2 regions of the Streptomyces sp. NBC_01471 genome follow, and region 2 is predicted to be linked to the other one. Evidence: riboswitches for the same ligand, from Rfam matches in the RefSeq annotation. Region 2 holds a riboswitch; the other holds the start of a gene.
The links. A riboswitch is a leader RNA that binds a small molecule or an ion and turns the genes downstream of it on or off. The one in region 2 is predicted to bind S-adenosylmethionine.

Region 1: it holds a riboswitch for S-adenosylmethionine, as region 2 does, so the genes downstream of both, OG285_RS27145 (aminotransferase class V-fold PLP-dependent enzyme) here and thrC (threonine synthase) in region 2, are expected to answer to the same signal.

What each region holds. Positions count from the first base shown of each region.
Region 1 is NZ_CP109450.1:6,065,508-6,069,042, reverse strand. Features, by position in the region: gene OG285_RS27155 (rhomboid family intramembrane serine protease) at 1-125, shown strand, start outside; gene OG285_RS27150 (Lrp/AsnC ligand binding domain-containing protein) at 122-403, shown strand; gene OG285_RS27145 (aminotransferase class V-fold PLP-dependent enzyme) at 496-1,872, opposite strand; SAM riboswitch class IV at 2,020-2,137, opposite strand; gene trpD (anthranilate phosphoribosyltransferase) at 2,252-3,316, opposite strand; gene OG285_RS27135 (cytochrome bc complex cytochrome b subunit) at 3,445-3,535, opposite strand, start outside.
Region 2 is NZ_CP109450.1:4,392,505-4,396,039, forward strand. Features, by position in the region: gene OG285_RS19530 (glucosyl-3-phosphoglycerate synthase) at 63-1,013, opposite strand; SAM riboswitch class I at 1,170-1,297, shown strand; gene thrC (threonine synthase) at 1,313-2,614, shown strand; gene OG285_RS19540 (MoaD/ThiS family protein) at 2,692-2,967, shown strand; gene OG285_RS19545 (cold-shock protein) at 3,385-3,535, shown strand, end outside.

The sequences.
Region 1 (3,535 bases), 1.7 Mb from region 2:
GGGTCGCCTATACGGCGCATCTGGTGGGGTTCTCGCTGGGCTTCGGCTACGCGGCGGTGCGGTACTGGCGTACGACTAGAGTGAAACTCCCAGCGACGGCCACCGAGGGAGAAAGCAAGCCGTGATCACCGCGATCGTGCTCATCAAGACCAGCGTGGACCGGATCCCCGAGATCGCCGAATCGCTCGCCGCCCTGGAGAACATCAGCGAGGTCTACTCCGTCACCGGTACGTACGACCTGATCGCGCTGGTCCGGGTGGCCCGCCACGACGATCTGGCGGACATCATTCCCGGCCGGATCAGCAAGATCCCCGGAGTGGAGGCGACGGACACGCACGTCGCGTTCCGTACCTACTCGCAGCACGACCTGGAAGCGGCTTTCGCCATCGGCCTGGACGCGTAACGCACGTACGGCCGCTCACGCACGTACGGCCGCCCCGCCGCACCGGACGGCCGTACACTTCCGCGTCGCCGCGGTCAGAACAGTCAGAACAGTCAGACAGCCGGCACGCAGCGGCCGTCCTCGGTGCGGTAGTTCCAGCGGGCACCGTCCCGGACCAGTTCCTTGACCGCGCCCACGAAGCGCTCCACGTGCTCGTCCGGCGTACCGGCGCCGAAGCTCACCCGGACCGCGTTGAGCGAACGCTCCCCCGGCTCGCCCTCCGGGGCGCCGCACTCGCCCTGGTCCTGCGGGTCGCTGCCGAGCAGGGTCCGGACGAGCGGGTGGGCGCAGAACAGGCCGTCGCGCACCCCGATCCCGTACTCGGCGGAGAGCGCCGCCGCGAAGTGCGAGCTGTTCCAGCCGTCCACCACGAACGAGATGACACCGACCCGCGGGGCGTCGTCACCGAAGAGTGAGAGGACCTGGACCTCGTCCACCTCGGCGAGCCCGCCGAGGACCCTGCCGACCAGCTTCTGCTCACGCTCGACCAGGGAATCGAAGCCCGCCTCGGTCAGGGCCCGGCAGGCGGAGGCGATGGAGTGGACGCCGATGACGTTGGGCGATCCGGCCTCGTGGCGGGCGGCCGTGGTGTGCCACTCGACGTCGACGCCGCCGTCGGTGCGCCGGGCCACGGTGCGGGAGGCGCCGCCGCCCGCGAGGTACGGCTCGGCGTCGCGCAGCCAGTCGGAGCGGCCCGCGAGGACCCCGGAGCCGAACGGCGCGTACAGCTTGTGCCCCGAGAAGGCGACCCAGTCGACGTCCAGCGCCGCGATGTCCACGGGGTGGTGCGGCGCGAGCTGCGCCGCGTCCAGCACGATGCGCGCACCGTGGGCGTGGGCGGCGGCCGCCAGCTCCCTGACCGGCCACAGCTCACCGGTGACGTTCGACGCGCCCGTGACACAGACCAGGGCGGGTGCCTCGGGCGTCGCACGGTCCGCCAGCGCGCGCTCCAGGGTCTCGACGGCCTGCTGCGGCGTGCGCGGGGCGTTGAGGTAGGTCACGGCGGCGTCGCGCCAGGGCAGCAGCGAGGCGTGGTGCTCGGTCTCGAAGACGAAGACCTCGCAGCCGGCGGGGACCACCGCGGCCAGCAGATTGAGCGAGTCAGTGGTCGAACGGGTGAAGACCACCTGGTCGTCCGGGCGGCAGCCGAGGAAATCGGCGACGGTCGTCCGGCTGTTCTCGAAGAGGTCGGTGGAGAGCTGCGAGAGGTACCCGGCGCCGCGGTGGACGCTGCCGTAGTACGGGGCGTACGCCGCCACGTCGTCCCAGACGCGCTGGAGGGCCGGGGCGCTCGCCGCGTAGTCAAGTGCCGCGTAGGTGACCTCGCCGCCGGTGACGAGCGGGACCAGGACGTCGCGTCCGAGGACGGGGAGACTCCCGGAGGAATCCTGACAAACCGACGGGTTGACGGCAGCGCTGGGAACAGACATGACGAACTCCCGGAAAAGGGCAGGCGAATTCACCGCGCGGCTACCCGCGGCAGTGCAAGAAAAGGGGTGCGGAGAAGGGGGCTACTGCCCTATCGCATTCGCTGAACCACGGAAGAACTCCCTCGACGACCAGGATCCCTGTCGAGGGATCCGCGCTTGCCGAGGACTTCGCTGCCCACGGCCTGGTCTTCACCCAGGGCACCCCGCCACGGACGGAGGGTTGCCGGACAGCGGGCTGGGGCCGTAGTCGCTGTCACTCATGACCTGAAGAGAATCCTGCCATACGGATCCGGACGCGCCAAGGCGCAGTCCACAGCATGAGACCGATGGCCGGTCGTGGGCCGCGCGACTGCGCCCTGGAGATCCCGTGCCGGGGAGCTCAGGCGTTGCTGGCGACGACCCATCGCTCCAGCGCCCGGGCCGCCGCCCCCGAGTCGATGGAGTCGGCGGCCCGGGCGATGCCGGCCGCGATCCGCTCGTTGAGGGATCCGGGGCCCGGGTCCAGGGCGACCAGCGCCGCCGCCGAGTTGAGCAGGACCGCGTCCCGTACCGGACCGGCCTCACCGGCGAGCAGCCTGCGGGCCACATCCGCGTTGTACGACGAGTCGCCGCCGCGCAGTGCCTCCACCGGGACCAGCCCGATGCCCACGTCGCGCGGGTCGAAGGGCTCCTCGCGCACCGTGCCGTCCGCCACGGTCCAGACCCGGGACGTGGCGGTGGTGGTCAGCTCGTCCAGCCCGTCGTCACCCCGGAACACCAGGGCCGACGAGCCGCGCTCGGCCAGCACACCCGCGACGATGGGCGCCACCCGGGCGTCGGAGACACCGGTCGCCTGTGCCCGGACCTTCGCCGGGTTGGTGAGCGGCCCCAGGAAGTTGAAGGTGGTGCGGATGCCCAGCTCCTTCCGGGCGGCGGCCACATAGCGCAGTGCGGGGTGGAACTTCACCGCGAAGCAGTACGTGATGCCCGCTTCGGCCGCCACCTCGACGACCCGCTCCGGGGTCAGCTGGAGATTGACGCCCAGCTTCTCCAGGACGTCGGACGCCCCGCTCTGGGACGACGCCGCGCGGTTGCCGTGCTTGACGACCTTGGCGCCGGTGCCCGCCACGACGATCGAGGACATGGTCGAGATGTTCACGGTGTTGGCGCCGTCGCCCCCGGTGCCGACGATGTCCACGCTCGGGCCCGGCACGTCGATCAGCCTGGCGTGCGCGTACATCGCCCGGACGAGTCCGCCGATCTCCTCGACCGTCTCACCCTTGGCACGCAGCGCGACCATGAACCCGGCGATCTGCGCGTCCGTCGCCTCGCCGCTCATGATGCGGTCCATCGCCCAGGCGGTGGCGTCCGCACTCTGGTCGATGCCGCGGAGCAGGGAGTCGAGTACGCCCGGCCAGGAGTGGGCCGCCACGCTGTCGCCGCCGACCGGGGTCACAACGCTCATGGTCCACTCCTGGGGTCCACCGCCGAATAGGGATACGGCCAGCTTATCCAGCCCCGGGGACCGCGAAGAGCCCCGTCCATCGAATGGACGGGGCTCCTGCTGTGGCGACTTTTCAGTCGGTCAGGTGATCAGTGGTGACCGTGGCCGCTGGTGATCTCCTTGTACTCGTCGGCAGTGGGCTTCTCGATCTGGTTGTGCTCGCCGTAGTAGCCCTTGCTC
Region 2 (3,535 bases):
GGCCGGCCCATCGGTCCTGCCGTCGGCCAGGTTCTCGGTCAGCCCGTCGCTCAGGCTCTCGCTCAGGCCGCCCGGCGGTCCGTGTACTCCCCGACGTCCCGCATCGGGGGCCGCTCCTCGGTGTCCACCGCGTACGTCCGCGGTACGAACCCCAGCCCTTCGGCCCCGCGCTCGAACTGCGTCAGTGCCGGGCGCACCAGCTGCCCCCGCGACAGCCGCAGCTGCGCCGTGCGGTAGATCGCCGCCGCCATCCGCCCCAGCGCCAGCCCGTCCTGGTGGCGGTGTTTGCGCGAGCCCACGTCGACCTGGGCCAGCGCGTCGAGCCCCACCGTGTGGAGCGCGTCGACCAGCAGGCCCAGCTCCACCCCGTAACCGACCGGGAAGGGCAGCCGTTCGAGCAGCGAGCGCCGCACCGCGTACTCGCCGCCCAGCGGCTGGACGAAACCGGCCAGCTGCGGCCAGTGCAGATTCAGCAGCGGCCGGGCCACCAGCTCGGTCACCCGCCCGCCCTGGCCGGCCGCCTCACCGAGCGGCCGGTCGTACATGGCCTTCACGAACTGCACATCGGGATCGGTCAGCAGCGGTCCGACGATCCCCGAGACGAAGTCCGCCGAGAACTCCCGCAGGTCCGCGTCGACGAAGCAGACGATGTCGCCGCCGGTCACCAGGAGCGAACGCCACAGCACCTCGCCCTTGCCCGGCACGGCCGGTATGCGCGGCAGGATCTCGTCCCGGTGCACCACCCGCGCCCCGGCTGCTGCCGCTGCCTCCGCCGTACGGTCGGTGGAGCCGGAGTCGACGACCACCAGCTCGTCCACGAGCGGCACCGGCAGGGTGTCCATCAGCTCGCGGCGGATGGTCGCCACGATCGCCCCGACCGTGGCCTCCTCGTTGAGCGCGGGCAGGACGACACTCACCGTCGTACCCCGCTTGGCGGCGGTCAGCCGGTCCAGCGGACGGTCGGCGGCCGACCAGGAACGCCTGGTCAGCCAGCGGTCCACCTCTTCCAGCACGGCGCGTCTCCTTGACTGTGAGCCATCTCGCGGTTCGGACGACTATCTCAACCGTCCCTGCCTTCGGTTACAGTCTTGAACAACGCGAATGGCCACGGCATGCCGGGGTCAGCACCTGCGGACAAACACGCCGGGCCTCAAGGCCCGCGTCATAAGCGCTCATCCAGAGGGACTGAGGGAACGGCCCGTAGAAGTCCCGGCAACCCTCCCGCCGACCGCGAGGTCATGGTGGGGAAGGTGCCAATTCCGTCTTGCGGCGAAGTACGTCGCGAGGAAGATGAGGAGAGGACCTCGCCACCATGGCTGTGCAGACCGTCACCAGCACCAACGACTCCACCGGGACCGTCGATCTCGGCCCCGCGGCGGCCCTCTCGTGCCGTGAGTGCGGAGAGCGTTTCCCGCTCGGCCCCCTCTTCGCCTGCGCGTCCTGTTTCGGGCCGCTCGAAGTGGCGTACGACCTGCCGAGCGGCTCCCCCGACGAGCTGAAGAAGCGCATCGAGGCCGGCCCGAACAACATCTGGCGCTACGCGCCGCTGCTGCCCGTCCCCGCCGACGTGGCCGACCACCCCAACCTGAACCCGGGCTTCACCAAGCTCGTCAAGGCCGACAACCTCGCCCGTGAGCTGGGCATCACCGGCGGTCTGCACATCAAGGACGACTCCGGCAACCCGACGCACTCCTTCAAGGACCGTGTCGTCGCCATCGCCGTCGAGGCGGCCCGTGCCTTCGGCTTCACCACGCTCTCCTGCTCCTCCACGGGCAACCTGGCCGGCGCCGTCGGCGCCGCGGCGGCCCGTGCCGGTTTCCGCTCCTGTGTGTTCATCCCGCACGACCTGGAGCAGGGCAAGGTCGTGATGGCCGCGGTCTACGGCGGCGAACTGGTCGGCATCGAGGGCAACTACGACGACGTCAACCGCTTCTGCTCCGAGCTCATCGGCGACCCGATCGGCGAGGGCTGGGGCTTCGTCAACGTGAACCTCCGCCCGTACTACGGCGAGGGCTCCAAGACCCTGGCGTACGAGATCTGCGAGCAGCTCGGCTGGCAGCTGCCGGACCAGATCGTCATCCCGATCGCCTCGGGCTCCCAGCTCACGAAGATCGACAAGGGTCTCCAGGAGCTGATCAAGCTCGGCCTGGTCGAGGACAAGCCGTACCGGATCTTCGGCGCGCAGGCCGAGGGCTGTTCGCCGGTCTCCACCGCGTTCAAGGCCGGGCACGACGTCGTACGGCCGCAGAAGCCGGACACGATCGCCAAGTCGCTGGCCATCGGCAACCCGGCGGACGGCCCGTACGTGCTGGACATCGCCCGCCGCACCGGCGGCGCCGTCGAGGACGTCAACGACGCGCAGATCGTCGACGCGATCAAGCTGCTGGCCCGCACCGAGGGCATCTTCGCGGAGACCGCGGGCGGGGTGACCGTCGGCGTGACGAAGAAGCTCATCGAGGCCGGTCTGCTCGACCCGTCCCTCACCACCGTCGTACTCAACACGGGCGACGGCCTCAAGACCCTGGACGCGGTCGCCCCGACGTCCGGCCCGACCGCGACGATCCGTCCGACCCTGGACGCGTTCCGCGAGGCCGGTCTGGCCACGGGCGCCTGACGGAGCCCGTCCGCCCGGTCCGTACCCGTCCGTCCCGTCCGACTCGTCCCGCCCCGGACTCCTGGAAGGCAATCCGCATGAGCGTCAAGGTCCGCATCCCCACCATCCTCCGCACCTACACGGGCGGCCAGGCCGAGGTCGCCGCCGACGGCGGCACCCTCTCCGAGGTCATCGCCGACCTGGAGAAGAACCACACCGGCATCGCGGCCCGCGTCCTGGACGACCAGGGCAAGCTGCGCCGCTTCGTGAACGTGTACGTGAACGACGACGACGTGCGCTTCGAGCAGGGCCTGGAGACGGCGACGCCCGACGGTACGGGCATCTCCATCATCCCGGCCGTCGCCGGCGGCTGAGCGAGCCCCTGGGCGCTCTTCGCCGCGCCTGACATCTGTGTGACACCTCGCTGGACCCGTTGCCCTCTCCGCTACGAAGCGGAGGGGGCAATTCAGCATGATTGAACACGGTAGAGTTGGGGCAGCCCCCTTGATCACCCGCGCCGCGAGCAGCTGAGCGCGCATCAATGTGTGGGCAATGTGTTCGATCCCTATGCGCCGTAAGTGCCCTTTGCCCGGCCCGACTTGCCCGGGGATCCTGGGAAATCCGCCCAATGGGGTGTTCGGCTGCGCTCAGAATTCTCGTCCGATTGACCTGTTGCAGAGGGCAGTTGGGCAGATACATTCAGCCGCGGTCGACGCGTTACGACGCAAGGTCTGACCCGGATCCCGCGAAGTGCGGGCTCTGTGCAAGGGCCAGTAATAGGGGAGTTAGTCATGGCTCAGGGCACCGTCAAGTGGTTCAACGCGGAGAAGGGGTACGGCTTCATCGCGGTCGACGGTGGTGCGGATGTTTTCGTCCACTACAGCGCGATTCAGATGGACGGCTACCGCACCCTTGAAGAAGGTCAGCGAGTCGAGTTCGAGA